Regions from separate parts of the Stenotrophomonas sp. YJH_SMC_43 genome, predicted to be linked through region 2. Evidence: riboswitches for the same ligand, from Rfam matches in the RefSeq annotation. Region 2 holds a riboswitch; the other holds the start of a gene.
The links. A riboswitch is a leader RNA that binds a small molecule or an ion and turns the genes downstream of it on or off. The one in region 2 is predicted to bind cobalamin.

Region 1 (15,210 bases), on a different contig from region 2:
CGGGATCATCGCCGGGAAGTTGAACGGGGTGATGCCGGCGCACACGCCCAGCGGCTGCATGATCGTGTAGGTATCCACGCCATTGGCCACGTTGTTGGCCAGCTCGCCCAGCTGCAGGTTGCCGATGGCGGCGGCGTGCTCGACCACTTCCAGGCCGCGGAACACATCGCCTTCGGCGTCCGGCAGGGTCTTGCCCTGTTCGGCGGTGAGGATGTGGGCCAGCTCGCTCATGTGCTCGCGGATCAGCTGCTGGTACTTCAGGAAGATGCGTGCACGGGTGCCGATCGGGGTCTTGCGCCAGGTCTTGAAGGCTTCCTTGGCGGCGGCGACGGCGGCGTCCACTTCGCCGGTGGTGGCGAACGGCACCTTGGCCAGCACGTCCTGGGTGGCCGGATTGATCACGTCCTGCCAGTGGGAGGTGGCCGATTCGATGAACTGGCCATCGATCAGCATGCGGATACGGGGCGCTGCAACAGTCATGATGACAATCCCACGGGCTCGAAAGATGCTTGGCATTATTCACAGCACCCACCTCGATTTCCGGGCTGAATCCGCTTAATCTGGCCAACACGCCAGACGATTCATGTTAATTCTGTGAATTATTCAGCCACCCAGCGACAACTTGGCCTGCGCCTGCTGCGGCTGCGCGAGCAGCGTGGTTACAGCCAGGCCGACCTGGCACGTGCGCTGGGGCTGTCGGCCAGCTACCTGAACCAGATCGAGCGTAACAAGCGCCCGTTGACGCCGGCGGTGCAGAAGAAGCTGGGTGAGGTGTTGGGCGACGTTTCCTCGCTGTTCGACGAAGATGAGCCCGCCGCACTGCAGGAGGCACTGGGCGAGACCCTGCGCGACCTGGGCCTGGCGGAGGTGAGCGCGACCGAGCTGCGCGCCTTGGCCGGCAACCTGCCGCAGGTCAGCCGCGCCCTGCTGGACCTGCATCGGCGCCACCTGGCGCTGCGCGAACATGCCGCCGCCCTGGAATTCCAGCTGGGCGAGCCGGGTGCCGGCAGCACCCTGCCCGCCGGTGACCAGGTGCGCGAGTTCTTCAACCGCATGCACAACCACATCCCCGAGCTGGACGAACTGGCCGAGCGCCTGTTCGCCGAGTGGGGGCTGTCGCCCGGGCATGTGGCACCACGCCTGCGCCAGCTGCTGGCCGACCGCCATGGCGTGCTGGTGGAAGTGGCGGCGCTGCAGGCCGGGCGCGAGAAGCGCCAGTTCGATGCCGGTGCACGGCGGCTGTGGCTGCCCGATTACCTGGAACCGGGCCAGCAGGCGTTCCAGATGGCCGCCGAACTGGCCCTGCACGGCTACCTGCCGCAGATCGATGCGGTGGTGGCGCGTGCCGGCTTCACCGATGAGGCACGCATCGCGCAGGCGCGCATCGGCCTGTCGAACTATTTCGCCGGCGCGCTGGTCATGCCGTACATGCGCTTCCTGCGTGCGGCCGAGGCCAGCAGCTACGACATCGAACTGCTGGCGCATCAGTTCGGCGTCGGCTTCGAGGCGGTGTGCCATCGGCTGAGCACACTGGCACGGCGCAGTGCGCCGGGGCTGCCGTTCTTCTTCATCCGCGTGGACCGTGCGGGCAATGTGTCCAAGCGCCATTCGGCCACCGATTTCCATTTCTCGCAGGTGGGTGGGTCGTGCCCGCTGTGGATCGTCTACGAGGCGTTCAACCAGCCCGGGCGCATCCTGACCCAGACCGCGCGCATGCCCGACGGGCGCCGCCATTTCTGGCTGGCACGGCAGGTCAGCAGCGGGCCGGTGGGGCATGGCCAGCCGCGCAAGACCTTCGCGGTGGCGCTGGGCTGCGACCTGCAGCATGCCGAGCGGCTGGTGTATTCGCTGGGGCTGGATGTGCAGAGCCCGGGCAATTCGGTGTCGATTGGCCCGGGCTGCCGGGTGTGCCCGCGCGAGGACTGCATGCAGCGCGCGTTCGCGCAATTGCCGGGGCGGTAGGGTTGGTTCGGCAGGGCTGCGCCCTGCACCTGCCGAAGCCGAAGCCGAAGCAACAGCAACAGCAAAAGCTGGCATTCCGTGGGATGGCGGGGCGGTGTCGGATTGCGGGGACGCCGTGAACCCGTCCCTGGGGGCTTGGCCGCGGCATCCATGCCGCGGACACCCCGCAATCCGACACCACCCCGCCTTCGACGGTTTCCTTCCATCTGTCGGAACGACGTATTGCTCTGGTAGGTGTCGACCTTGGTCGACACGCTTGATCCACGCCATGCGTGGATGTTCTTCGATGAACGTTCGAAATATTCGATTTCGATGGGGTTCCATCCACGCAAGGCGTGGATCTACTACCGGGTCAGTAGATCGGCGTCACCTTCATCTGCGGCAACGGGCGCGGTGCGCCGTCGGTGAGGTCGGGGCCGAGGTCCTCCCAGCTGCGACCCTGTTCGACCATCAACCCCCACAGCTGCTGCGAGGCCAGCCGCTTGTCTTCCGAACCCAGCTTGTATGACGGTGGCGTCGGCTGGCCAGTGGCAACCATCGCGTACGCCGCGCGGTAGGCCAGCACCTGCTGCGCCGGGTCATCGGTGCGCGCCACTTCCAGCGTGTAGCGCTGGTAGGCCGAGGCCAGGTTGCGCCAGCGGATCCAGTAGTGGTTCTCGAACGAGAATGAGCAGAAGCGCGCGCCCGCCAGGCTGCCCTTGTCGGCGATGCGGGTCAGCACCTCCTGCGGCATGTCCAGGTTCATGCCGCCTTCGTCGCCCTGCAGGCTGACGTGCACGATGCGGTCGCGGTAACCCGGCGCGCGCGCCTGCAGCAGATCGCGCCAGTTCTGCATGGTCGCCACCACCGCGAACAGGAAACGCCCCAGTTCCGCGGCCGCCAGCGGCGTGGCGATCGACTGATAGGTCCGCTGCCAGCCATGACGGTTTTCCGTGGGCAGGAACACCGCGTGTTCCAGCGACTGGCGGCCGCTGCTGCCATGGCTCACGTCTTCGGCGTGCTGCGGGTAGACCAGGTTGATGGCGAAGGTCGGCCAGCGCGGCAAGGCGGCATCGAACAGATGGATCGGGAAGTTGCTGCTGATGCCGCCATCGGAGAACCAGCAGATGCGGAAGGCGGTGATCACCGGGCCACAGGTCTGCCCGGCACTGGTCAGCCCTTCCATGCTGTCGGCCACGTTGTGCTCCTGGTCGGCCGCAGGCGCAGTGGGTTCGCAGCGACGCTCGCGGCGCGAGGGCTCATGCAGCGGCACCGCGCTGATCAGCAACGGGAAGCTCAGGCTCATGCGCGTGGCCACCAGCACCGGCAGCTTCGGGCCCTGCGGCAGGTGGTAGTACCGTCGCCCCTCCACCTCCAACGGCGGGCTAGCTTGATCCACCAGCCACTGCACCACGCTGGCCGGGAACAGCTGCTCGAACTCCTCGCGCAGGAACCAGAACTGCGCGCCACCCAGCGGCAGCGTACGCGGCTCGTTGTGCGACACACAGGTGGTGATCATCTGCAGGCTGATCGCATGCGGGCTGTCCGGCTCGCCGGCATAGCGCGGCGCATCGTGCAGGTCGGCGAAGGTAAGCGGTGCATCCAGCGGCTTGCCGGACAACTGCTGCAGGCACTCGTGCAGCCACTCGGTCAACGCCGGCGTGCGTGCATCACGGCCGAGGCCGCTGCACAGGCCCAGCAGATTGCGACGCGCCACCCGCGCCACCCGCAGCGCGGCACCGGCCACGCCGGCACCGTAAGCGCACAGCAGCGACGGCAGCAGCGTGGCGGCCACGCCGCTCCAGCCACCACCCCACCAGCCCAGCCCGAGCAGCAACGCCAGCGACACCAGCACTTCCAGCGGTGCGATCTCGAACACGGCAATGGCCAGGCACAGCAGCTTACGCGGCAGGCTGGCATTGCCGGTCAGCGTCACCAGCAGCCGATAGGCCGCGTGCGCGCCACGCGCCGGCTGGAACAGGCTGTAGATGAAGCCGCGCCGCGACAGCTGCGCCGACACCGCCGACAACCCGCCATAGCCGGCATCGCCAGGCAGGTGCTCGCCAGCCTGCTGGCGGCGATCACCGCAGGCCGCCGCGGCCGCCACCGCCGCAGCAATAGCGCCGGCCGAGGTGCCGCCGATGCTCTTGAAGCGATACTCGCGCGCCAGCGCCAGTACCGCATTGGGGTACACGATGCCGCTGGTGATGCCGCCTTTCATGACCAGATCGCAGTACTTCGCCGCCACGAGCCACCTCCCGTCTGTCGATGCACAGTATGGCAAGAGGGGCTCTCACAGCCTGAGAAACGAGCCATCGCCCTGCGCTTTGATTGGCCCTTGACCATTGGCCTCGACGCGTCCACCGTGGGCACGCCGAAGGTATCCCGGCCGTGGCATTGATGGCGGCCGGGATTTAAACGGGAATCCGGTGAAGGCGCCTCGCGCGCCCATTCCGGAGCTGCCCCGCAGCGGTGAATGGAAACGAATCCTGCCAACAGCACTGGGCTCGCGCCTGGGAAGCGGCAGGTAGTAGGTGGGCTGCGACCCGTGTCCATCAGCCCGAATACCGGCCCCGGCCGGGGGACACGACCGTCCCCTGATTCGACCTGGAATCTCCGCGGGGAGGTTGCCGGGGCCGTCGTTGTCCTGCGCGTGCAGGCGATGCGGCCGCGCGCGTCCTTTTCACGGTATCCGGCCAGACCTGTTCACCCACGCGCTGATGCATGGGCCACCGCCGTTGCCGGCGGTCCATGCGGTACCTGACGATGACCGAGCTCCAACGTCCCACCCTGACCCTGCCCGCCGACGGCAAGCGCCTGCTGCTGCATTCATGCTGCGCGCCCTGCTCCGGCGAAGTGATGGAGGCGATCACCGCCTCCGGGATCGACTACGCGATCTTCTTCTACAACCCCAACATCCACCCGGTGAGGGAATACGAGCTGCGCAAGCAGGAGAACATCCGCTTCGCCGAGCAGCACGACATCCCGTTCATCGACTGCGACTACGACACCGACAACTGGTTCAGCCGTGCGCGCGGCATGGAGAACGAGCCCGAACGCGGCATCCGCTGCACGATGTGCTTCGACATGCGTTTCGAGCGCACTGCGCTGTACGCGCACGAACACGGCTATGACACCATCAGTTCTTCGCTGGGCATATCGCGCTGGAAGAACATGGCGCAGATCAACGACTGCGGCATCCGCGCCGCGTCGCGCTACGAGGGCCTGCAGTACTGGGACTACAACTGGCGCAAGGGCGGCGGTGCCAGCCGCATGATCGAGATCAGCAAGCGCGAGCAGTTCTACCAGCAGGAGTACTGCGGCTGCGTGTACTCGCTGCGCGATGCCAACCGCCATCGCCGCGAGAATGGCCGCGAGCGGATCAAGATCGGCCTGCTGTACTACGGGCAGGACGCTGGGACGCCGCAGGGCGATTGACCTGTGCCGCCTGGGCGGCCACGCTGGTCGCCCCTTCACGTTGTAGTGGACCTGCCATGACCGCCCTGCCCGCCGATGTCGCCCTGCTGGTGATCGACCTGCAGCCAGACTTCATGCCCGGCGGTACGCTGGCCTGCGACCAGGGCGATGCGCTGGTGGTACCGATTGCCGGTCTGCTGGCGCAGCGCCGCTACCGCACCGTGGTGGCGACACAGGACTGGCACCCGGCCGACCATGCCTCGTTCGCCAGCCAGCACCCCGGCCAACGCCCCTTCGAGACCATCCTGCTGCACGCGCAGCCGCAGACCCTGTGGCCGGACCACTGCGTGCAGGGCAGCGCCGGTGCCGCCCTGCACCCGGGCGTGGACTGGACCGTGGCCGACCTGATCCTGCGCAAGGGCACGCGCCAACAGGTGGATTCGTACAGCGCCTTCCGCGAGAACCACGGTCCCGATGGCGAGCGCCCGGCCACCGGCCTGGCCGGCTGGCTGCACGAGCGCCGCATCCGCGAAGTGCACGTGTGCGGCCTGGCCCGCGATTACTGCGTGCTGTGGAGCGCGCAGGACGCAGTGAAGTCCGGCTTCCGGGTGAAGTTCCTGTGGGAGCTGACCAAGCCGGTGACCGAAGCCAACGACGTGATGGTGCGCGAGGCGCTGGGCAAGGCGGGGATTGCGCTCGCCTGACGCGCGACCGCCGGGCATGGCCCGGCGCTACCGGATCGCGCCCATGGGTAGCGCCGGGCCATGCCCGGCGGACGCGGGATGGGCGATTACCGGAACACCACCGTGCGATGCCCGTTGAGCAGGATGCGGTGTTCCACATGGCGGCGCACCGCACGCGCCAGCACCAGCGATTCGGTATCACTGCCCAGCCGCACCAGTTCGCGCGGCGCCATCGCATGGTCAACGCGGGCCACGTCCTGTTCGATGATCGGGCCTTCGTCCAGGTCCTCGGTGACGTAGTGCGCGGTGGCACCGATGATCTTGACCCCGCGCGCGTGCGCCTGGTGGTACGGCTGCGCGCCCTTGAAGCTGGGCAGGAAGCTGTGGTGGATGTTGATCGCACGGCCGGCCAGCGCGCGGCACAGCGTGGGTGACAGGATCTGCATGTAGCGCGCCAGCACCACCAGGTCGATGCGCTCACGCTCGACCAGGTCGATGATCTGCTGCTCCTGCACCGCGCGCGTATCGGCGGTCACCGGCAGGTGGTGGAACGGCACCTGGTAGGACGCGGCCAATGGCGCGAAATCGGCGTGGTTGGACGCCACTGCCGCGATGTCGACTTTCAACTGGCCGCTGTGGGCACGGAACAGCAGATCGTTGAGGCAGTGCCCCTGCTTGCTGACCAGCACCAGCAGGCGTGCGCGGCGGCGGCCATCATGCAGCTGCCAGTCCATGCCGAAGCCTTCGGCAAGCGCGGCCATGGCGGCGTACACGGTCTCCAGCGGCAGGCTGGCATCGCGGTCGAAATGCACGCGCAGGAAGAAGCGGCCGCTCTCCTCGTCGCCGAACTGCTGGGCGTCGAGGATGTTGCAGCCGTGGTCGAACAGCAGGCCGGACACGCGGTAGACGATGCCGGTACGGTCGGGGCAGGACAGGGTGAGGATGGAATCGGGGCGCATGGCTCGAGTGTAGGGCAGCGACCTGCCTGCCGGATCGATGGTCACCGATGCAACCGACCTGCTTGGTTCAGTCCCAAGCGATACTTGGGTTTCTCCATGGCAAGCTGGTCGGTCATGAACCTGTTGCAACTGATCCGCAGCTTCACCCGCACCGCAGAGACCGGCAGCATTGCCGCCGCGGCCCGCATCCTTGGCATCAGCGCCACCGCAGTCGGCCAGAACATCAACCGGCTGGAGGCGCATCTGGGGGTACGGTTGCTGAACCGAAGTACGCGCCAGCTGGCCCTCAGCGAGGCCGGCGCGCTGTACCTGGCGCAGGTGCGCCACATCGAAGCCGACCTGGCGCGCGCGCAGGCGATGGTCACTGCCGGTGACATCGAGCCGGCCGGGCCGCTGCGCATCGCCAGCAGCAGCGCCTTCGGTCGCCATGTGCTTGCCCCCTTGCTGCCTTCACTGCAGCAGCGTTACCCACAACTGCAGCTGGAGCTGCGCCTGACCGACCGCGCCGTGCAGCATGGCCCGGAAGCGGTGGATGCCAGCATCCGCATCGGTGCGCAGCTGGAAGATGGCGTGGTCGCACGGCAGCTGGCACGCGTGCCCTTCGTGTTCTGTGCCTCGCCGGCCTATCTGAAAGCGCACGGCACCCCGCAGCAGCCCTCCGAGCTGAGCGGTCATCGCGGGCTGCTGCACCGCTTCCCCACCGATGGCCGGCCGCTGCGCTGGGGCCTGCTGAAGGATGGCCAGCGCGTGGACGCCGCACTGCCGCCGAGCATGGTCTGCGATGACATCGATGCACTGGCAACGCTTGCCGCGACCGGTGCCGGCATCACCCGGCTGGCCGCATTCGTGGCCGAGCCCTACCTGCGCGATGGCCGCCTGCAGGCGGTGTTCGGCGCCGACACGGCGTGGCGCCCGGAGCCGATGGAGGTCTATTTCTGCGTCAGCGACCGCCGCGACTTCACCGCCAAGATCCGCGCGCTGTTCGAGCACCTGCAGGCCGGCATGGCGCCGGCCTGGCGGGTGTGAGCCTCAGCGCGCCTTGAACACGCCGCGCGCGTCGCGCGGCTCGCAGCGCAGGTACTGCGGGGCCGGTTCCACGCTGTCGCGCAGCGCGGCGGCGGCATGCCACGGCCAGCGCGGGTCGTAGAGGATGCCGCGCGCCAGGGCCACGGCATCGGCGTGGCGATGGCGCAGGATCGATTCGGCCTGCTCGGGCTCGGTGATCATGCCCACAGCGATGACCGGCATGCGCACCTTGGCCTTGATCGCCGCCGCGAACGGCACCTGGTAGCCCGGGCCGACGGTGATCTTCTGGCGCTCGTCCAGGCCGCCGCTGGAGACATGCAGGAAATTGCAGCCGCGCGCGTCCAGCACCTGGGCCAGTGCTTCGCTCTGCACCAGATCCCAACCACCGTCGACCCAGTCGCTGGCGGAAATGCGTACACCCACGGCGACCTTGTCGGACACTACCGCACGCACCGCGTCGAACACTTCCACCAGCAGGCGCAGGCGGTTCGGCAGCGAGCCACCATAGCCATCGGTGCGGCGGTTGCTCAGCGGCGACAGGAACTGGTGCAGCAGATAGCCGTGCGCGGCATGCAGCTCGATCAGCTCGAAGCCCAGGCGCTCGGCGCGCACCGCACTGGCGGCGAAGGCGGCGATGACCTCGGCGATGCCGGCCTCGTCCAGTTCCTGCGGTGCCGGATCGCCGGCATGGAACGGCAGCGGCGACGGCGCCACGGTGGACCAGCCACGCGCATCATCGGCTGGCAACTGGCCGCCGCCGTCCCACGGGCGCTTCACCGAGGCCTTGCGGCCGGCGTGGCCGAGCTGGATGCCCAGTGGCATCGGCGACCAGCGGCGGACGCTGGCCAGCACCTGTGCCAACGCGGCTTCGGTACCGTCGTCCCACAGGCCCAGATCGGCCCAGCTGATGCGGCCGCGCGGCTCGACCGCGGTGGCTTCCAGGATCAGCAGGCCAGCGCCCGACTGCGCCAGGTTGCCCAGGTGCATGGCGTGCCAGTCGCTGGCGCGACCGTCTTCGGCGGAGTACTGGCACATCGGCGCGATGACGATGCGGTTGGACAGGGTCAGGGGGCCGAACGAAATCGGCGAGAACAGCTGGCTCAAGACGGTGATGAACGACGTAGGGGGTGCGTATTGCACCGCCGCACGGCCGGCGAATCAACCGTCTGGATGGATCGCTGTTTCGCGGGGACGCATGATGGGTAGCGCCGGGCCATGCCCGGCGAACGTGCGGCGCGGCACCCCGTTTCCGCCGGGCATGGCCCGGCGCTACCCGGTAACGAGCCCTGCAAGCGCCTCAGCGCAGTCCCGCTCATCCTTGAACTGCAGCAGGTCGTCGGCACGGGTGCGGCCGCGGTTCAGCGCCGCCACCGGCAGCCCTGCCCTGGCCGCCGCCTGCACGAAGCGGAAACCGGAATAGACCATCAGCGAAGAACCCACCACCAGCACGGCGTCTGCCCGCTGCAGGTGCTCATGCACCGCTGCCACGCGTTCACGGGGCACGTTTTCGCCGAAGAACACCACGTCCGGCTTCAGCAGGCCGCCGCAGGACGGGCAATCGGGCACCACGAAGCTGGAGAAATCGGTCTCCAGATCGGCGTCGCCATCCGGGGCGATACCGGCCTCCAGCGCGTCCCAGCCCGGATTGGCGTCCAGCAGGCGCTGCTGGAAGTCCTCGCGGCCGCGGCGGCGTTCGCAGCCCATGCAGCGCACCCGATCCAGTCGGCCATGCAGGTCGATCACGTTGCGGCTGCCGGCCCGCTGGTGCAGGCCGTCCACGTTCTGGGTCAGCAGCACCTGCAGCTTGCCGCGGCTTTCCAGGGCAGCCAGGGCCTGGTGGGTGCCGTTGGGCCGGGCCAGGCCGAAGCGCGGCCAGCCCAGCAGGCTGCGCGCCCAGTAGCGCTGGCGGGTGGCCGCCTCGCCCATGAAGGCCTGGTAGGTCACCGGCGGCGTGCGTTTCCACTGGCCGTCGGTATCGCGGTAATCGGGAATGCCCGAGGCGGTGCTGCAGCCAGCGCCGGTCAGCACGAACAGGCGCTGGGCGCGGTCGATGAAGTCGGTCAGTGGCGGGGTCATGGTTGCCAGATGGGGGCGCGGCGGCGCCCCCGCAAGCGCCGGTCCGTTGGCCGGGTCAGGCCGCCGGCAGCGGTGGCACCGCGATCGGGTGGCCTTCCTCGTCCAGCGCGATCATCACGAAGTGGCCGCGGGTACACAATTTGCGCTCGCCGCTGTGCAGGTCCTCGGCGACCAGTTCCACCTCGACCTTCATCGAGCTGCGGCCGACTTCGACGATGCGGCCGATGGTCTCGACCATCTGGCCGATGCGGATCGGCAGCTTGAAGTCGACCTGGTCGCTGCGCGCGGTCACCACGGTGCGGCGCGAGTAGCGGGCGGCGGCCAGGAAGGCGGCCTTGTCCATCCACGCCAGCGCCTGGCCACCGAACAGGGTGCCGAGGTGGTTGGTGTGGTTGGGGAAGACGATTTCGGCCATGCGCACTTCGGTGGGCGGCACGGTCTCGGGGATCGGGGTCATGGGGGTGCTTCGGTGTGTGGGGTCCGGTAATTTTATGCGACCGGCGTGACGGCCATCGGAACGCATGTGCAATGGCCACCTGGCAGCGGTGCCTGCGCAGGCCCCGCCCATGGCAGGCGCTACACTGCGCCACGCCCACCGCCAGGACCACCCATGCCCGCCACTTCCGACCTTCTGGCCTTTGCACTGCTCTCGCTGGCCATGGTGATCACGCCCGGGCCGAACATGATCTACGTCATCTCGCGCTCGATCTGCCAGGGGCCGATGGCGGGACTGATCTCGCTGGGCGGGGTGGCGCTGGGCTTCGTGTTCTACATGCTGTGCGCAGCGCTGGGCATCACCGCCCTGCTGATGACGGTACCGTTCGCCTACGACGCGCTGCGCATTGGCGGCGCGCTGTACCTGCTGTACCTGGCCTGGCAGGCGCTCAAGCCGGGTGGCCGTTCGCCGTTTGCAGTGCGCGACCTGCCGCAGGACAGCCCGCGCAAGTTGTTCACGATGGGCTTCCTGACCAATCTGCTGAACCCCAAAGTGGCGGTGATGTACCTGTCGCTGCTGCCGCAGTTCCTGCACCCGGACAGCGAAGGCAGCGTGCTGATGCAGTCGATCGTGCTGGGCTCCACCCAGATCCTGGTCAGTGTCAGCGTGAATGGCATGATCGCGCTGACCGCTGGCAGCATCGCCGGCTTCCTGGCCGCGCACCCCACCTGGCAGATGGTGCAGCGTTGGGTGATGGGCACGGTACTGGCCGGGCTGGCGGTGCGCATGACGGTGGAAGGGCGGCGATAGCCGCTCTTTGTAGAGTCGGGCCATGCTCGACTGATCTTCGCGGACAGCAGTCGAGCATGGCTCGACTCTGCAAAAGCCAGGCGCGCAACAAAAAACCCCGGCGATCGCCGGGGTTTTTTGTTGCGACAGGCTTGACCGGTTCGATCAGAAGTTCATGTCGAAGGCCACTTCGCCCTGCACGCCGACCTGGTAAGCCGAGACGCGGCGTTCGAAGAAGTTGGTCAGTTCCTGCACGTCCTGCAGTTCCATGAACGGCAGCGGGTTGCGCACGTTGTACTTCTTTTCCATGCCCAGCTTGGCGAAATGCTGGTCGGCGCAGTGCTGCAGGTACTGGCGCATGTCGCGGGTGGAAATGCCGGCCACGCCGCCGGACAGCACGTCCTCGGCGAACTGCACTTCGCACTCGATCGCCTCGGCCAGCATGTCGTAGACCTGCTGCTTCATCTCTTCGTCGAACAGGTCCGGTTCTTCCTCACGCACCACACGCACCGACTCAAACGCGAACTCCATGTGCGCGCTCTCGTCGCGGAACACCCAGTTGGTGCCCGAGGCCAGGCCCGGCAGCAGGCCACGCGAACGGAAGTAGTACACGTAGGCGAAGGCAGCGAAGAAGAACAGGCCTTCGATGCAAGCGGCGAAGCAGATCTGGTTGAGCAGGAACTGGCGGCGCTGTTCGCGGGTCTCGATGCGGGTCAGGCTCTGGATCGAGTCGATCCACTTGAAGCAGAAGTCGGCCTTCTTCTTGATCGAGTCGATGTTCTCCACCGCCGAGAACGCCTTGGCGCGCTCTTCCGGATCCGGCAGGTAATTGTCGAGCAGGGTCAGGTAGAACTGCACGTGAAGCGCTTCTTCATACAGCTGGCGCGACAGGTACATGCGCGCTTCCGGCGCATTGAGGTGCTGGTACAGGTTCAGCACCAGGTTGTTGGACACGATCGAGTCGCCGGTGGCGAAGAACGCGACCAGCCGGTGGATCAGGTGGCGCTCACCCGGCGACATCTTGCTGTGCAGGTCGGTGATGTCGATCTGGAAGTTGATCTCTTCCACCGTCCAGGTGTTCTTGATCGCATTCCGGTACATGTCATAGAACTGCGGGTAGCGCATCGGGCGCAGGGTCAGTTCAAAACCGGGATCGAGCAGCATCTGCTTGGGCTTGTCGGCCATGGGTGTCAGTTTTCCTCAATTTCAAAATGCAGAAAGCTGGGGAGAGAATACTCTCCCCAGCTGTAGATCACTTGTATTCGCGCCGCACACCCTTGAAAGGATCCTTGCTGCTAGTCTTCACATCCATGATTCGCCCATCGGGTCCACGCTTTGCGTGATGGCCGGAAGGCGTCAGGAACTGCGAGCGGTCGCGAACCGCACCAATACGAGCGTTGTTTTTCGGCGGATTAGTAGCCATCGTTAATTTACCTAAACAAAAAAGGCATCCGGACTACAACTTGACCCGCCAGCAGAACGAGATCTGGATTGCTATACTCGCTCCACTTCTTAGAGGAAGTGGCAGATCTAGACCCTCATCCGGATACGGAGTTTGGGTTTTGTGAAGCATCAGAAGGGCCCCAAGTTACCGCTTGGGGCCCTTCTTTTTTGCTTACTGGCAGGCCTCGCAGGCTTCCGGGTTTTCCAGCGAGCAGGCGATGGCTTCGTCCGGGCTGAACACCTTGGCCGGGGCCGCGCTGCTCACCGTGGTCTTGGCGATCTTGGTGGCCGGGCGCGAACGCAGGTAGTAGGTGGTCTTGATGCCCTGCTTCCAGGCGTACATGTACATGGAGGACATCGCGCCGATGTTCGGGCTTTCCATGAACAGGTTGAGCGAGGCCGACTGGTCGATGAAGGCGCCACGCTCGGCGGCCATGTCGATCAGCGAGCGCATCGGCAGTTCCCACGCGGTGCGGTAGACCTCGCGCAGCGTTTCCGGAATCTGCGCCACGCCGGCGATGGAACCTTCGGCCAGCTTGATGGCATCGCGCATGTCGGCGGTCCACAGGCCCAGCTTCTTCAGCTCGTTCACCAGGTAGCGGTTGACCTGCAGGAAGTCACCGGACAGGGTCTCGCGCTTGAACAGGTTGGACACCTGCGGCTCGACGCACTCGTAGCAGCCGGCGATCGAGGCGATGGTTGCGGTCGGGGCGATCGCGATCATCAGCGAATTGCGCAGGCCGTGTTCCTTGATGCGCTCACGCAGGGCATCCCAGCGTGCGGTGTCTTCCGGCACCACGTTCCAGGCGTCGAACTGCAGTTCGCCGCTGGCGGCACGGGTGTCGTTGAACGACGGGTGCTTGCCGCGTTCCTGGGCCAGCTCGCAGGAGGTTTCCAGCGCGTGGAAGTAGATCGCTTCGGCAATCTTCTTCGACAGGGCGCGGGCTTCGGCGCTGTCGAACGGCAGGCGCTTGCGGAAGAACACGTCCTGCAGGCCCATGCAGCCCAGGCCGACCGGACGCCAGCGCAGGTTGGCGCGGCGGGCGGTTTCGATCGGGTAGAAGTTCAGGTCGATGACGCGGTCGAGCTGGCGCACGGCCAGGCGCACGGTCTCGGCCAGCTTCTCGAAGTCGAACTCGTTGTGCTCGTCGAAGTGGTTGCCCAGGTTGATCGAACCCAGGTTGCACACCGCGGTTTCATCGTTGGAGGTGACTTCCAGGATTTCGGTGCACAGGTTGGACAGGTGGATCACGTTGCCCGGACGCAGGGTCTGGTTGCTGGCGCGGTTGCACTTGTCCTTGAAGGTCATCCAGCCGTTGCCGGTCTCGGCCAGCGTACGCATCATGCGGGCGTACAGCTTGCGCGCGGAGATGGTGCGGTTGGCCTTGCCCTGGGCTTCGGCCTGCAGGTAGGCCTGCTCGAAGGCTTCGCCGAACAGGTCGGTGAACTCCGGCACGACGCGCGGATCGAACAGCGACCATTCCTGGTCGGCCTCGACGCGCTTCATGAACAGGTCCGGCACCCAGTTGGCCAGGTTCAGGTTGTGCGCACGACGGGCTTCGTCACCGGTGTTGTCACGCAGCTCGAGGAAGTCCTCGATGTCGGCGTGCCAGGTTTCCAGGTACACGCAGGCCGCGCCCTTGCGCTTGCCGCCCTGGTTCACTGCGGCCACGGACGAATCCATGGTCTTCAGCCACGGCACGATGCCGTTGGAGTGGCCGTTGGTCGACTTGATCAGCGAACCACGCGAACGCACACGGGTGTAGCTGACGCCGATGCCGCCGGAGAACTTGGAAAGCTGGGCGATGTCGCCGTACTTGGAATAGATCGACTCCAGCGAGTCCTGCGGCGAGTCCAGCAGGAAGCACGAGGACAGCTGCTCGTGGGTGGTGCCGGAGTTGAACAGGGTCGGGCTGGACGGCAGGTAGTCCAGGTTGCCCATGCGCTTGTACAGCGCCAGGGTCTCGGACACGTCCTCGCTCAGCGCGCTGGCGATGCGCAGGAAGAACTGCTGCGGGGTCTCGATCACCTTGCGGGTGTGCGGGTGGCGCAGCAGGTAACGGTCGTACAGGGTGCGCAGGCCGAAGTAATCGAAGTTCAGGTCCAGCGAGATGTCGATGGCATCGTTGAGCTTGCGTGCGTTGGTCTGCACGAAGTTCAGCAGGCGGTCGTTGATCAGGCCGACTTCATGGCCACGGCTGACCGACTGCGAGAATGCGTAGATTTCCTGGCCGGAGACTTCCTTGGCGATGTAGTTGGCCAGCAGGCGCGCAGCCAGGCGGCCGTATTCGGGCTCTTCACCGATCAGCAGGGCGGCGGTGCGGATGGACAGTTCGTCCAGCTCGCGGGTGGTGGCGCCGTTGTACAGGCCGGAAATGGTGCGGGTGGCCACGCGCATCGGATCGACGGCGTGCAGGCCTTCGGAGGAACGCTGCACCGC
Region 2 (15,210 bases):
CGCTGCGCACGATGACAGTGAGTTCGTGGCCGCGGGCCAGCGCGTGGCGGGCGATCTGGCGGCCGATATTGCCGGTGGAACCAACGAGGGCGATTTTCATGGCAGCACTCCGTGGGGCGGTGTGGGGGGGGAATGGGGCCACTCTAGGCTGCTGCAGTTGATCGAAAAACAGCGTATAACGCGCTTGTTTGTTGCATGAATCGAGCATATGGACCGACTGACCGCCATGACCGTGTTCGTCGAGGTGGCCGAGCGCGGCAGCCTCACCGCCGCCGCCGAGGTGCTGGACATGTCGCGGGCGATGGTCTCCCGCTACCTGGCCGAGGTTGAAGGGTGGCTGGGTGCGCGCCTGCTGCACCGGACCACGCGCCGGATCAGCCTGACCGGCCCCGGCGAGGCGGCGCTGGCGCGCTTCCGGCAGATGCTGGCGATCGGCGAAGAACTGCAGGGCGAGCTGGCCAGTGATGATCCCGAGCCGCACGGCACGCTGCGGGTGACCGCCAGCGTGTCGTTCGGGCAGAGCCACCTGGCACGGGCCGTGGCCGGCTTCGTTGCGCGCCATCCGGCGGCACGCATCGAGCTGCTGCTGGTCGACCGCACGGTGAACCTGGTGGAAGAGCGGGTGGACCTGGCCGTGCGCATCGCGCGCCAGATCGACCCCAGCCTGATCGCACGGCGCCTGGCCACCTGCCGCTCGGTGTTGTGCGCGACGCCGTCCTACCTGCAGGTGCGTGGCACGCCGACCGCCCCCGAGCACCTGGCCGCGCACAACTGCCTGACCCACCATTACGTCGGTAAAAGCCTGTGGCAGCTGCACCGCGATGGACGTTCGCTGTCGGTGGCGGTGGGCGGCAACATCAGCGCGAACGAGGCCTCGCTGCTGCTGGAGGCGGTGCGGGCCGGTGCCGGTATCGCCATGCTGCCGACCTACCAGGTGGCGCCGCTGCTGCGCAGTGGCGAGCTGATCGAACTGCTGCCCGAATTCAGCCTGGACGAACTCGGCATTCATGCCGTGTACGCGTCACGGCGCCAGCAGCCCGCTATCATGCGGCGATTCCTGGATTTCCTGGGCGAGTGTTTCGCCAGCCCGGCCTTCCAGGATCTGGATTGGCGCCCACCGGGCAAGGAGAACACATGAACCATGGACAGGCCTTGATCGACCACAACCGTGCTGCCTGGGACCGCCAGGCCAGCGAAGTGCGCGAATGGTCGCGCCCGGTGGAAAGTTCAACGATTGCCGCCGCGCGCGAAGGCCGCTGGCAGGTGCACCTGACGCCCCGCGCGCTGCCGCTGGACTGGATGGGTGATGTGCGCGGCCGTCGCATCCTGTGCCTGGCCTCGGGCGGTGGCCAGCAGGCACCGGTGCTGGCCGCTGCGGGCGCTGACGTCACCGTGTTCGACCTGTCCGACGGGCAGCTGGAACAGGACCGCAGGGTCGCTGCGCGCGATGGCCTGCAGCTGCGCACCGTGCAGGGTGACATGCGGGATCTGCACGTGTTCGCCAACGACAGTTTCGACGTGGTGTTCCACCCGATCTCGAACCTGTACGTGCCTGACGTGCGCCCGGTGTGGACCGAATGCCGCCGTGTGCTGGCACGCGATGGCATGCTGATGGCCAGCTTCTACAACCCGGTGCTGTTCGTCGGTGCGCGCGATCCGCAGCTGGATGCACAGGGCCTGATCCGGCCGCAGTATGCCATTCCCTATTCGGACCTGGAAGACCTGCCGCCGGCCGAGCGCGAGGCGAAGCTGGCACGGGGCGACGCACTGACCTTCGGCCACAGCCTGACCGAACTGATCGGTGGCCAGCTGGATGCCGGCTTCATCATCGATCGCTTCATGGAGGACTGGCAGCCGCAGCCGCGTTTCCTGATCGACCGTTACCTGCCCACGTTCCTGGCTACCCGCGCGCGCCGGATCGGCTGAGGCGGATCGGTGCAAAAACCAGCGGCGTACAATGGGCGGCCCCACGTCATGCAGGTGCCGTCCCTTGTCGTATCCGTATCCGCTGGTCGTGTTCGATCTCGATGGCACGCTGGTCGACAGCGCTGCCGATATTGCCGAAGCGCTGAACCGCACGCTGGAGGACATCGGTGTGGCACGCGTACCGGAAGCCACGGTGCTGGGCTGGATCGGCGACGGTGTGCGCCGCCTGGTCGAACAGGCCGTGCATGCCGCGGGTCGTGAGGTCGACCTGGCCGAGGTCATGCCGGTGTTCATGGTGCACTACCGCGAATGCCTGCTGCGTAGCCCGCGCCTGTTCGATGGCGTGGGTGAAGCGCTGGCGCAACTGCGTGCACGCAACGTGCCGCTGGCAATCTGCACCAACAAGCCCGAAGCGCTGGTGCCACCGCTGCTGCAGCACCTGGGCATCGGTGATGCGTTCGCGCTGATACTGGGCGGCGATTCGCTGCCGCAGCGCAAGCCCAGTGGCGAACCGCTGCGGCACATCGCTGCGCACTTCGGGCTGCCGGTGGACGCCTGCCTGATGGTGGGTGATTCGTTGACCGACTACCGCGCCGCCGAAGAGGCAGGCATGCCGATCGCGCTGGTGCGTTACGGCTACCCGCGCGGCCTGGACATGGTCACCGCGCATGCGGTGGCGGTGATCGACGATCTGCGTGAATTGCCGGGGTTGGCCGCCGGCGTCCCGGTGTAGAGCCGAGCCCATGCTCGGCTGCTTTGCTGCCTGAGCCGAGCATGGGCTCGGCTCTACAGAGAAAGCGCCGGGAATGCCCGGCGCGTTTCCTCATTTCGGCTGGTAACGCACGCTCAACTGGTACTCACGGCCGGGCTGGTTGAACCACGCCACGGTCTCGTAGTTGCGGTCGAACACGTTGGCGGCACGCGCCAGCAGCGACCACTCCGGCGTCAGCGCGTACTCGGCGCGCAGGTCCAGCGTGCCGTAACCGCCAACCTTCACCGAGTTGCTGGCATTGTCAAAACGCTTGCCCGCGCCCTGTACGGTCAGGCCGGCGCGGAAATCGCCGAAGCGACGGTCAATGTCCAGGCGCGCAGTCTGCTGTGCACGGCGCGGCAGCCAGTTGTCAAACTGGGTACTGCCGTGGGTGCGGTTGCGCGGGTCGGTGTAGCTCAGCTGCGCGTTGATGTCGAAGCCGGCCAGCAGCACGCCACCGGTCAGCTCGGCACCACGGATGCGCGCCTTCTCCACCTGCTGCATTTTCATCGTGGACGCATCGTAGGTGATCAGGTCATCGATGCGGGTTTCGTACACATCCATGCCCCAGTGCCAGCCCTGGCCCTGCTGCGAAACGCCGAGGTTGGCGCTCTTGGACTTCTCCGGATTCAACGTCGGCACGCCGCTCCACGGGTCGTACAGGTCGCTGAAGGTCGGTGCCTTGAACGCGGTGCCGTAGCTGGCGTTGACGCGCAGGCCGTGGCCCAGTTCCATCGCCCAGCCAACGCTGCCGGTGGCGTGGTTGCCGAACTGCTGGTTGTCGTCGTTGCGGGCGCTGGCCTGCAGTTGGTGGCGGCCGAAGCGGCCCTGGTACTGCACGAACACGCCGGTGTTGCGGCGGCTGTCGACGAGATACCCGGCGCTGCTGCCGTCCAGATTGTCTTCGCTCCAGTCCACGCCGGCACTCAGCAGCTGGCCCTCGGCCACACCGAAGTCACCCTGCAGCGAGGCGCTGTCACGATGGGTCTGCGCGCTGCCAAACACCCCCGGTGCGCCGAAGTTGTCGGACTCATTGTCGCTGCGGCCGACGTTGGCGGTGAACGCCAGGCGCTCCGACGGGGTGTAGCGCACCTTGCCGGCCAGCACCTGCTGGCGGGTCTCGGAGTAGTTGTAGTAGCCGTCGTAATGGTTCTTGCCATCGGCGCGCAGTGCGCTGCCTTCCACGTTCCACTGGTCGTTGAAGCTGTAACCGCCGCGCAGGCTCTTGGACAGGTTGCGGTAGCCGTCGCGGTCGTGCTCGTCGGCAAAGCAGCCCGCGGTGAACACCGAGGAAGAACCGCGGCAGGCATCGATGCCGTCGGAATGCTGGTAGGCGATGTCGGCACCGAACCAGCCGCGCTCGGTGCCGCCACCAATGCCGCCGCTGGCTTCGCGCAGCCCGTTGCTGCCGCCGCCGAGCTGGAAGTGCGGAGCGAAATCGCCCTGGTTGCGGCGGGTGAAGATCTGGATCACGCCACCGATGGCGTCGGCACCGTACAGACTGGACTGCGGGCCGCGAACGATTTCGACGCGCTCGATCTGCGCCAGCGGCAGGTCCTGGTACATGGCCAGGCCGAGGTCGGCACTGTTGATGCGCACGCCGTCGACCAGCACCACGGTGTGGCCCGAGTTGGTGCCGCGCAGGAACAGCGAGCTCTGCTTGCCGAGGCCGCCGGCATTGGTCAGGTTGATGCCGGCGCGGCCGCGCAGCAGCTCCTGCAGCGAGGTGGCCTGGCTGGATTCGATCTGCGCGCGGTCGATCACCTGCGCCGGCGCGATACTGTCCTGCAGCGCGATCGGGGTGCGGGTGGCGGTGACCAGGATCTGGTCGAGCGCAGTGGTGTCATCGGCGGCCTGGGCCAGCGCGGGCAGGGTGGCCAGCACGGCCAGGGACAGCATTCGGGACTGCAGCTTCATGGGGGACTCCAGGTGCCACGCACGCCCGCGTGGCGAAGGGGAGGAGCCGCGAAGGCAGGCATGCGCCGACGCCGCAGCGCAGGCTGCGGTCATCCAGCGCCATGCCCACCGCATCGCGACCTGAGGCTTCCGGGCCGGTCTCCGGGCTTGCCGCCGGGTGGCCTGGGGCCACCGTCCAGGCGCCTTCCCATGCCTGCGGCACAGTGGCGGTGTTGCCTGGAACTGACGTGCTTACCGTTGCGGGGGCAGCGCCGGCCTGGCGTGGAATCACGCGTCACCGGCTTCCCGTTTCAACCTGCCGGCCACGGCCGCAGGTCACCTGGAAGTGCGCGCAGTCTACGGCATCGCAGGCGGCCCGTAGCGCCGCGCGTGCTCGACTGCCTTTGCCGTGCCTTTAGAATGGCCCCTTGATCCCGTGGTGCCGTTGCCGATGTCCGCCTGTTTTCCGCTGTTCCCGCGTCGCCTGTACAGGACGCGCGCATGATCCTCGACCTGGTCCGCCATGCCGGCAACGGTCGCGATGAGTTCCTCGATGGCCGCAACGATCCGCCGCAGCTGGCCCGCCTGCCGCAGGAACTGGTCGACGCCTACGCCGCGCAGCCCTGGGAGCGGGTGATCAGTTCGCCACGGCTGCGCTCGCTGCACACGGCGATGGCCCTGGCCACCCCGCGTGGGCTGGACGTGGAAGCGGACGAGGAATGGGAAGAGCTGGATTTCGGCGATTGGGACGGGCAGTCGCTGTTCGACCTGCCGGAGGATGCACTGGCGGCCTTCCACGCCGATCCGCATGCATTCCCGCCGCCCAACGGCGAAAGCTGGGGCCACTTTGAACGGCGCATCGCGCGCGCGCTCGATCGCCTGCTCGATGAGGACGATCCGGTGCCGACGCTGGTGGTCAGCCATGGTGGCCCGCTGCGCATGGTGCTGTCGCAGGTCTGCGGCCTGCCAATGTCGTTGTGCTGGGCCCTGCGCATCGACCACGGCACGCGCCTGCGGGTGTGGCTGGAACGCGGTGAGGTCGGGCTGGTGGGCGAACTGCTGGAGCTGCAGCAGCCCTGATCTGCTCTTGTAGAGCCGAGCCATGCTCGGCTGCACTTCGATCAGAACAGCCAGCCGAGCGTGGGCTCGGCGCTACAGAAGGGCGCGGCTCAATCCTCGTCCGCGCCCTCGGCAACGCTGTCTTCAGCGTCATCGTCGGCATCGAAGCGCTGCTCATGTACCGGGCCCGACGCCGGGCCGGCTGCCTTCAGCGGATGCGCGGCGATGCGCGCTTCATAGTCCTGCACCAGCGCATCGCGCTGCGGCTCGCTCAGTTCCTGCCAGTGGCAGTCCAGCAACGCGCCTTCCAGGGAATACAGCAGGTTCAGGCTGGGCTTGAAGCCCGCGCGCTTGACCTTGACGAAGGCGCCCACGGCACCGATCGCAACCAGGTCTTCGCGGCTGCGCAGGCCGACCTGGCGCAGCCACGCCGCACTTTTCGGGCCGATGTTGCGCAGCTTCGGTGCGCTCATCCCAGCGCCTCTACGAACACGCGGGCGATGGCTTCCAGGCCGGCCTGGTCGTCGGCATCGAAGCGGCCGACCTTCGGGCTGTCGATATCGAACACGCCGATCAGTTCATCACCGCGCAGCAGCGGCACCACCAGCTCCGAACGCGAGGCCGAATCGCAGGCGATGTGGCCTGGGAAGGCATCGACGTCGTCCACGCGCTGGGTCACGCGCTGGCTGGCGGCGGCACCGCACACGCCCTTGTCCAGCGGAATGCGCACGCAGGCCGGCAGGCCCTGGAACGGGCCGACCACCAGCTCCTTGCCGTCGTACAGGTAGAAGCCCACCCAGTTCAGGTCGGGCAGGGCGTGATAGACCAGTGCGGAGAGGTTGGCCGCGTTGGCGATGCGGTCGGACTCGGCGTAGACCAGGCCACGGGCCTGTTCCAGCAGCTGGGCGTATTGTTCCGGCTTGCTGCCGGTGAGCGAGGCATTGGCGAACATGCCTGCAGTCTAGCAAGTGCACCGGGCCGGCGATAATGCACGCACTGTTGCCCTGTTGGAGCCCATCGATGCCGTTGCCCGCTACGCTGCCGCCCGCCCTGTTCGTTACCGGCACCGACACCGAAATCGGCAAGACCGCGGCCAGCACCGCGCTGCTGCATGCACTGCGCCAGCGTGGCCTGCGCGCGGTGGGCATGAAGCCCGTGGCCAGCGGCAGCGAGGATCTGGGGCAGGGCCTGCGCAACGAGGACGCGCTGGCGCTGCAGGAGGCCAGCTGGCCGGTGCCGGACTATGCCGACCTGAATCCCTATGCGCTGCGGCAGCCGCTGGCACCGGAGCTGGCCGCTGCCGAGGACGGCGTGCAGGTGGCGCTGGCGCCGATCGTGGCCGCGTTCGAACGCCTGCGCGCGAAGGCCGATATCGTCGTGGTGGAGGGCGTGGGCGGTTGGCTGGCGCCGGTCTCGGCCACGCTGGATCAGCTCGACCTGGTGCGCGCGCTGAAGTTGCCGGTGCTGCTGGTGGTGGGCATGCGGCTGGGCTGCGTCAACCACGCGCGATTGACCGCGCAGTCGCTGCAGGCCAGCGGCGTGGAGTGCCTGGGCTGGATCGGCAACCACATCGACCCGGCGATGCAGCGGCAGGATGAAAACTTCGCCACGCTGCGGCAGCGCCTGCCGATGCCGTGCTGGGGGCGGCTGCCGCATCTTCCGGGGGCGGACGGCGAAGCGCTGAGCGCGCACCTGCTCGACGCCTGAATTGCTGAAACGCGAAATCGATGCCGGAGAGGGTAGAGTCGACTGTCAGTCGACTCGCGCGCGCAGCGCGGGATTTTCGGGCATCCGGTGAAGAGCAGTCGACTCTACCTATCAATCAGCCCGCGCCAGCTCCCGCGCAATCGCACCCAGCCGCTCCACCGCGCCGATGAAGCGCGCATCCAGCGTCTGGCAGCACGACAGCCGCAGGCAATGCCGGTAGCGCGCGCCGCGCGAATACACCTGGCCGGGCATGAACGCGATATCCTCCTGCAGTGCACGCTCGAACAGCTCGCGCGTATCCACGCCCGGCAGTTCCAGCCACAGCAGGAATCCGCCCTGTGGTTCGGTGGCGCGGGTACCGGGCGGGAAATGTTCGGCCACCAGCTGGCGCAGCCGCCCCACCTGTTCGCGATACAGACGACGCATGCGATGCAGGTGGTGCTCGTAGCTGCCCGCTTCCAGATAGGCCGCCACCGCGTCGCCAAGCAGCTGCGGCTCGCCACCGGTGGACTGGAATTTCAGCAGCGCGATGCGCTCGGCGAAGCGGCCGCCATCCAGCCAGCCGATGCGGTAATCCGGCGCCAGCGTCTTGGAGAAACCACCGACCACCATCACCCAGCCGTCGCGATCAAAGGCCTTCAGCAAGGGTGCCGGCGGTTCGCAGAACTGCAGCTCGGCATACACCGCATCTTCGATCAGTGGCAGCTGGCGCGCGTTGACCAGTTCTGCCAGGCGTTGCTTGGCCACTGTCGGCATGGTGCAGCCCAGCGGGTTGTGCACGGTCGGCATCACCACCAGTGCGGCCAGCGGCGTGTGCTCGAGCAGCGCATCCAGCGCATCCACGTCGAGCCCGTGCTGCGGGTGTGTGGGCAGTTCGATGGCCTGCAGGCCCAGGTTGGCCAACAACGGGTAGAGGTTGAAGTAGGACGGCGCCTCGATGCCCACCGCATCACCTGGCTGGGTGACTGCACGCAACGCCAGCTGCAGCGCTTCCATTGCACCGTGGGTCAGCAGCAGGCGCTCGGCGTGGGTGTGCAGGCCCATGCGCGGACCACGGCGCACGATCTGCGCCAGCAGCCGCGGCGAACCATTCGGGCGCGCGTAGGTCTCCACCGTCTGCTGGCCATGGCGCAGTACCTGCGCGGTGTGCCTGGCCAACTGCGCGCCGGGGTAGAACTGGCGACCGCGCGGGCCGGCGAAGGCCAGGTCGATCACGCCCGGGCGGCGCTGTGCTTCCAGCACGCGGGCCATCAGTACCTGCTGCAGTGGTGCAGTGGGCGCGGACGGGGTATCGCGCAGCGAACGCTCCGGCACCGACAGTCGCGGCGCCACCTCGAAACCGGCCTTGGGCCGCGGAATCACCAGGCCGGCGTCCTCCAGCTGGCGATAGGCGGCAATAACCGTGTTCAGGCTGAGCCTGCGCTGCAGGGCCATCTGTCGCAGCGAGGGCAGGCGGCTGCCTACTGGAAGCCGGCCGCCGTGGATGGCCTCGGCCAGTTCGTCGGACAGCCGTTGGTAGCGGGGTGGGATCATCGCGCTCTGGTCATCTGTATCCATCGAATTTCCCGCCATCTGGTGCTGTACCCATGATGATGGCGAGACTAGCATGTCGTTGTCGGCCGGGCTTGATCGGGGCGCGGCCGATACTTCCCAAGCGCACGGCTGGATGGCCGTGCGTCTTTTTTTTTGTGTGTAGAGCCGAGCCCATGCTCGGCTGTACCTCCGCCAACGGCAGCCGAGCATGGGCTCGGCTCTACAGAAGAGCAGCGCCGAGCATCGATCAGCCCTAGGGGAAATGCCGTCAGCGCATCGGCACCAGCGCCGCATCGCGCCGGTACAACGCCGGGAACTGCTTGCCCAGCGCGGCCAGCTTCGGTGCGTCGTAGTAGCGGATGTAGGCCGCCTGCGGGTAGTTCGTCATGTAGTTCTGGTGGTAGCTCTCGGCCGGGTAGAAGTGCTGGCCGCTGACCAGCTGGGTGACGATCGGCGCACGGTAGCTGCCGGTCTGGCCGAGCTGGGCAATGTAGGCGCGGCTGGCAGCCTGCTGGCGTGCGTCGTCAGTGAAAATCGCCGATCGGTACTGGCTGCCGTGGTCCGGCCCCTGGCGGTTGAGCTGGGTCGGGTCGTGCACTACCGAGAAGAACACCTGCATCAGCTGCCCGTAGCTGACCTGGCGCGGGTCGTAGTCGATTTTCACCGCTTCTGCGTGACCGGTACGTCCGCTACTGACGCGCTCGTAGCGTGCATCGGCGCCGCTGCCACCGATGTAGCCGGACACCGCATTGCTCACGCCTTTGACGTGCTGGAACACACCCTGCACGCCCCAGAAGCAACCACCGGCGAACACCACGCTGGCGTGGGGGGCGTCATCGCGGAACGCGGCGTCGCCCGTGGGTGCCGGTAGCGCCTGGGTCTGCGCGCTGGCTTCGAGCGGTGCCGCGATGGCGCCGTGGTCAACGAGTAGCACACCGGCGATCAATGCCGTGGCCACCAGACCTGCAACACCGGCGGCGATGCCCTGTTCAAAGGAGAGTTTCATCGTGTCCTCCCGGTTCAACCGAAGGTGAAGGCATAGGCCTGCACGCCCGCGTCGAGGAACTCGATCTCGAAGCGGTGCGGGCCGACCGTGCCGCGTTGGCGCACCAGCTGGTACAGACGGTGCTCGTTGACCACACCGCTGCCATCGGCACCGACATCGCTGCCGGCATCGACGGCAGGCAGTGGCTTGCCGTCCAACAACACGCGGAAGCGCACCGGCTTTCCTTCCTGGGTCGGCGCCAGCACCAGGTGCAGGTCGCGCGCATGGAACTGGAAGGCGATGCGGCCACCGGCCTGCTGCAACTGCGCAGCCTCGTCGGTGACGGTCCAGCGCCCCGACAGTCCCCACTGGTTCAACGCCAGGGTGGCCGGCAAGGTGTAGTCGAATGCCGCATCGTTGCGCTGCCCGCCGGGCGAGGCGAACTGCTCGGCGCGGGCGTGGCCCAGATAGGTTTCCGGTGAGCGCAGATTGCCCATGTCGGCCTGCGCGGCCACGCCCTTCAGGTCGGCGGCAGCGGGATCGGCCGGTGGTGGCAGATTCGTCTGTCCGGCTTCGGTCAGCAGGCGACGGATCATCTGTTCCGAGCGCGCATAGTTGCCTTCGCCGAACTGGTGGCCGCGGATGTTGCCCTGCGCGTCGACGAAGTACTGCGCCGGCCAGTAGCGGTTGTTGAACGCACGCCAGATCGTGTACTGGTTGTCGAGCGCTACCGGGTACTCGACCTTGAGTTGCTGCACGGCCTTCATCACATTGCGCGGGTCACGTTCGAAGGCGAACTCCGGCGTGTGCACGCCGACCACCACCAGGCCGTGGTCACGGTAGCGGCGTTCCCATTCGTGCACGAACGGCATCGCGCGCAGGCAGTTGATGCAGGAGTACGTCCAGAAATCGACCAGTACCACCTTGCCGCGCAGCTGCTGGGTCGCCAGCGGTGGGCTGTTGAGCCAGCCGGTGGCGCCGTCCAGCGCGGGCAGGGTGCCTTCCACCGGCAGCGGTGCATCGGCTGCGGCGTTGGCACCGGCCATCATCATCATCGGCGGTGCCGCCGGCTGCGCGCCGGGTACCGCATCCAGCAGGCCCTGCTCGATGCGTGCGGTGCTGACCGTCGAAAGACGGGTGAGCAGGCCGGTATCCCAGCCCAGACCAATCGCTACCACTGCCAGCAGCGCGGCTACGCCCAGCACCTTGCGCAGTGCGTCGCCGAGGCCAAGCCGCGCCTGCAGTGCACGGAACACGCGGCCGCCCACCCACACCGCCAGTGCCAGCGCGGTGATCGCGCCCAGCGCATACGCCAGCAGCAGGGTGCTGGTGCCGACGCTGGCACCGTGCAGGGCGGCGCCGGTCAGCACCAGGCCGAGGATCGGCCCGGCGCACGGTGCCCACAGCAGGCCAGTGGCGATGCCGATCAGCAGCGAGGTCCATGCGCCGCCACGCCCGGCGGCATCGGCCGCATCGGCGCGCGCGCTCAGCCGTGCGCCCACCCGCTGGAACGGTGCCAGCAGATGGTCGGCCAGTCGTGGCCACAGCAGGGCGACTGCGAACAACGCCATCAGCAGCAGGGCGATCCAGCGTCCAACCTGGTTGGCCTGCGCCACCCATTGGCTGCCCACGGCGGCGAGGCTGGCGACCACGGTGAAGGTCAGTGCCATGCCCAGCAGCAACGGCAGCGTGCTGCGCAGGAACGGGCGGTCGGCACGCGCGAACACGAACGGCAGCACCGGCAGGATGCAGGGGCTGAGCAGGGTCAGCGCGCCCCCGAGGTAGGCAAGCAGCAACAGCAGCATCGTCAGGCTCCGGAAGCAGGGGAAGAACCGACCGGCACCCGCCAGCCATCGGCGGTGCCATCCGTGGCGCCGGGAACGAACACCATCGCCGCACCGTTCATGCAGTAGCGCAGCCCGGTCGGGCGCGGACCATCGTTGAACACATGGCCGAGGTGGCCGCCACAGCGGCGGCAGTGCACCTCCACCCGCAGCATCCCGAAGGTGACGTCCCGGTCTTCGCCGATGGCGTTGTGCAGCGGCGCCCAGAAGCTGGGCCAGCCGGTACCGCTCTCGAACTTGGTGGACGAGGAGAACAGCGGCAGCGCACAACCGGCGCAGGCGAAGGTGCCCTGGCGGTGTTCCTTGTTGAGCGGGCTGCTGTAGGGGCGCTCGGTGGCCTGCTGGCGCAGTACGGCGTACTGCGCCGGGGTCAGCTGCTGGCGCCACTGTGCATCGCTGTGCATGACCTCGAACTGTCGCGACGGGCGCGCTTCGGCGGCCGCCGGGGCGGCGCGGCTGCAGGCCCCCAGGCCGAACAGGCCGGCGGCGGTGGCAACACCGCCCAGGCCCAGCAGATGGCGGCGGGACAGGGACATGGCGTACTCCGGGAAGGGGCGACGGGGCCATGCTGCGCCCGCCCGGGTCAACGAATCCTCACGCAGGATTCAATTTTTCGTGAGGTATCGGCGGCCGTCCCGCGCCACAATGCAGCCAGCCTCCCCACTGGCCCCGAGCTGCCGATGTCGACCAAACGCGTGCTGATCGTTGAAGACGATGCCCACATCGCCGACCTGCTGCGCATGCATCTGGGCGATGAGGGTTACGACGTCGCCCATGCCGCCAGTGGCGATGCCGGCCTGCGCCTGCTTGAGCAGGATGGTCCGTGGGATGCGCTGGTGCTGGACGTGATGCTGCCCGGCGTGGACGGCCTGCAGGTCTGCCAGCGTGCACGCGCGATGGCGCGCTATGTGCCGATCATCATCATCAGCGCGCGCGGCAGCGAAACGCAGCGCATCGTTGGCCTGGAACTGGGCGCGGACGACTACCTGGCCAAGCCCTTCTCGATGCCGGAACTGGTGGCACGGGTGCGCGCATTGCTGCGCCGCGCCGAGGCGATGGCGCAGAGCGCACGCATCGATGCCGGCGCGATCGAGCTGGGTGGGCTGCAGCTGGACCCGGTTGCACGCACCGCCTCGGTGGACGGCAACGCGCTGGAGCTGACCCCGCGCGAGTTCGACCTGCTGCTGTTCTTCGCCCGCCATCCAGACCAGGTGTTCGCACGCATGGAACTGCTCAACCAGGTCTGGGGCTACCAGCACGATGGCTACGAACACACGGTCAATACCCACATCAACCGACTGCGCAGCAAGATCGAGCCCGATCCGGCCAATCCGCGGCGGCTGCTGACGGTGTGGGGGCGCGGCTACAAGCTGGTCGACCCGGCCGGGGCGGCGGCATGATCAAGCCGAACCTGTGGCAGAAGCTGGCAGCGGTGATCGCCGCGCTGATGCTGATGTGCTGCATGGCGCTGCTGGCACTGCAGATGCGTGCCAACACCCGCCACGAGCAGGAGGTGGTGCAGCGGCTGTCGCTGGGCCTGGCCGAGCACATCGCCCAGCGCAGCGAGCTGATGGATACCAGCGGCATGCGCGACGCCGCGGTGCGCGCGCTGTTCGGCCAGTTGATGGCGGTCAACCCCAGCGTCGAGGTCTACCTGCTGGACGACCAGGGCCGCATCCTCGGCCACGATGCGCCCAGTGGGCACCTGGTGCGCAACCGGGTGGACGTGGCGCCACTGCGCCGCCTGCTGGCCGGTGCGCCGTTGCCGATCCTGGGCGATGACCCGCGCAGTGCGGATGGGCGCAAGGTGTTCAGTGCAGCACCGCTGATCGTGCAGGGCCGGCAGGCCGGCTATGTGTACGTGGTGCTGGTCGGCGAGCACCGGCAGATGCTGGCCGACGATCTTGCCGCCGGCAGCCAGTGGAACACCACCTGGTGGTCGGTGGTGCTGGTCGGCAGCCTGGGCCTGCTGGCCGGGCTGGTGGCGTTCTACTGGGTGACCCGCCCGCTGCGACGGCTGACCCGGCGCATCCAGGCGTTCGACATCGACGCACCCACGCCATTGCCGCCGCCGGAGCCGCTGCGCCCCGGCGAGCGCGACGAACTGGTGATCCTCGAACACGCGCACGCACAGATGGCGCAGCGGCTGGGAGAGCAATGGCAGCAGCTGCGCCAGCAGGACCTGCAGCGCCGCGAGCTGGTCGCCAACATCTCCCATGACCTGCGTACGCCGTTGTCGTCACTGCACGGCTATCTGGAAACGCTGGCATTGAAGGACGCCACGCTGTCGCCGGATGAGCGCCGCCGCTACCTCGGTATCGCGCTGGCGCAGAGTGCCAAGGTAGGTCGGCTTGCGCGTGCACTGTTCGAGCTGGCGCGGCTGGAACATGGCGAAGTGCGCCTGGAGTGGGAAGTGTTCGCGCTGCCGGAACTGCTGCAGGACGTACTGCAGAAGTTCGAGCTGGCCGCGCAGGCGCGCAACCAGCGCCTGCACGCCGGGTTCCCGCCGGGCCTGCCGCTGGTGCGTGCCGATCTGGGCCTGGTCGAGCGGGTGCTGACCAACCTGCTCGACAACGCGTTGCGGCATGCGCCGGAGGGTGGCCGGATCGAGGTGTGCCTGCGCGCGACGCCGGACAGCGTGGAGGTGAGTGTTGCCGACGACGGCCCCGGCGTAGCCCCCGCGCTGCGTGCGCAGCTGTTCCAGGCGCCGGCCGCGCTGGGCGCACGACGCGGTGACAACGGTGGCCTCGGCCTGCTGATCGTGCAGCGCATCGTGCAGCTGCATGGGCGCCGGATCGAACTGCGCGACAGCGAGCGGGGTGCGCTGTTTGTGTTTGCCTTGCCGCGCGCGGAACCGGCGGTCTAGCAGGTCGTCTCGCCCTCCACGGCACCGCCGCTTTCCAGTGGCAGGTGCAGGCGGATACAGGCACCGCCCAGTTCGGAGTCGATCACTTCAACGTGGCCGCCATGCTTGTCGGCCACCACCTGCACCAGCGCCAGGCCGAGGCCGAAACCGGGGCTGCCCGGATCCAGCCGCACATAGGGTTGCAGCACCTGGCCGCGCAGTTCGGGCGCGATGCCGGGGCCGTCGTCCTCCACCTGCAGGCACAGCCAGCCATCGTTGACGGTGCTGGCGATGCGGATCTGCCGCCGCGCGTAGCGCAGGGCATTGCCGAGCAGGTTGCGCAACGCCAGTTCCAGCATGTGCCGGTTGACGTTGACCAGCCCTGCCGGCGACAGCGCCTGCTGCACGGGCATCGGCAGCGGCGCGAACTGGGCCACCACGCCGCGCACCAGTGCCGCCAACTGCAGGCGCTGGCGGGTCAGCTGGTGACAGCGACCGAGTGCGGCGTACTCGACGCCGGCGTCGGTGAGGTGCTGCAGCCGATCGACATCGGTGCGCAGGCCGCCCAGCGCGTCGCGCTGTATCTCGTCCAGCGCAGTGTCCTCCAGGTCGGCCAGGCCGAAGCGCATCCGTGCCAGCGGCGTGCGGACCTCGTGTGCCACCG

Region 1: it holds a riboswitch for cobalamin, as region 2 does, so the genes downstream of both, AC5QAH_RS17460 (epoxyqueuosine reductase QueH) here and btuB (TonB-dependent vitamin B12 receptor) in region 2, are expected to answer to the same signal.

Annotation. Positions count from the first base shown of each region.
Region 1 is NZ_JCAFVQ010000004.1:88,752-103,961, forward strand. It holds gene AC5QAH_RS17445 (CoA-acylating methylmalonate-semialdehyde dehydrogenase) at 1-480, opposite strand, end outside; gene AC5QAH_RS17450 (helix-turn-helix domain-containing protein) at 595-1,962, shown strand; gene AC5QAH_RS17455 (RpoH suppressor) at 2,315-4,162, opposite strand; cobalamin riboswitch at 4,317-4,531, shown strand; gene AC5QAH_RS17460 (epoxyqueuosine reductase QueH) at 4,693-5,379, shown strand; gene pncA (bifunctional nicotinamidase/pyrazinamidase) at 5,436-6,062, shown strand; gene purU (formyltetrahydrofolate deformylase) at 6,149-7,000, opposite strand; gene AC5QAH_RS17475 (LysR family transcriptional regulator) at 7,115-8,026, shown strand; gene AC5QAH_RS17480 (NADH:flavin oxidoreductase/NADH oxidase) at 8,030-9,130, opposite strand; gene AC5QAH_RS17485 (NAD-dependent protein deacetylase) at 9,296-10,102, opposite strand; gene AC5QAH_RS17490 (acyl-CoA thioesterase) at 10,158-10,559, opposite strand; gene AC5QAH_RS17495 (LysE family translocator) at 10,713-11,348, shown strand; gene AC5QAH_RS17500 (ribonucleotide-diphosphate reductase subunit beta) at 11,493-12,512, opposite strand; gene AC5QAH_RS17505 (ribonucleoside-diphosphate reductase subunit alpha) at 12,943-15,210, opposite strand, start outside.
Region 2 is NZ_JCAFVQ010000005.1:157,410-172,619, reverse strand. It holds gene AC5QAH_RS19455 (NAD(P)-dependent oxidoreductase) at 1-100, opposite strand, end outside; gene AC5QAH_RS19450 (LysR family transcriptional regulator) at 209-1,138, shown strand; gene AC5QAH_RS19445 (class I SAM-dependent methyltransferase) at 1,135-1,926, shown strand; gene gph (phosphoglycolate phosphatase) at 1,991-2,659, shown strand; gene btuB (TonB-dependent vitamin B12 receptor) at 2,750-4,594, opposite strand; cobalamin riboswitch at 4,710-4,932, opposite strand; gene AC5QAH_RS19430 (histidine phosphatase family protein) at 5,075-5,653, shown strand; gene AC5QAH_RS19425 (TfoX/Sxy family protein) at 5,743-6,105, opposite strand; gene AC5QAH_RS19420 (GAF domain-containing protein) at 6,102-6,584, opposite strand; gene bioD (dethiobiotin synthase) at 6,653-7,339, shown strand; gene AC5QAH_RS19410 (aminotransferase-like domain-containing protein) at 7,451-8,896, opposite strand; gene msrA (peptide-methionine (S)-S-oxide reductase MsrA) at 9,141-9,878, opposite strand; gene AC5QAH_RS19400 (cytochrome c biogenesis protein DipZ) at 9,893-11,662, opposite strand; gene msrB (peptide-methionine (R)-S-oxide reductase MsrB) at 11,665-12,237, opposite strand; gene AC5QAH_RS19390 (response regulator transcription factor) at 12,382-13,101, shown strand; gene AC5QAH_RS19385 (sensor histidine kinase) at 13,098-14,567, shown strand; gene AC5QAH_RS19380 (ATP-binding protein) at 14,564-15,210, opposite strand, start outside.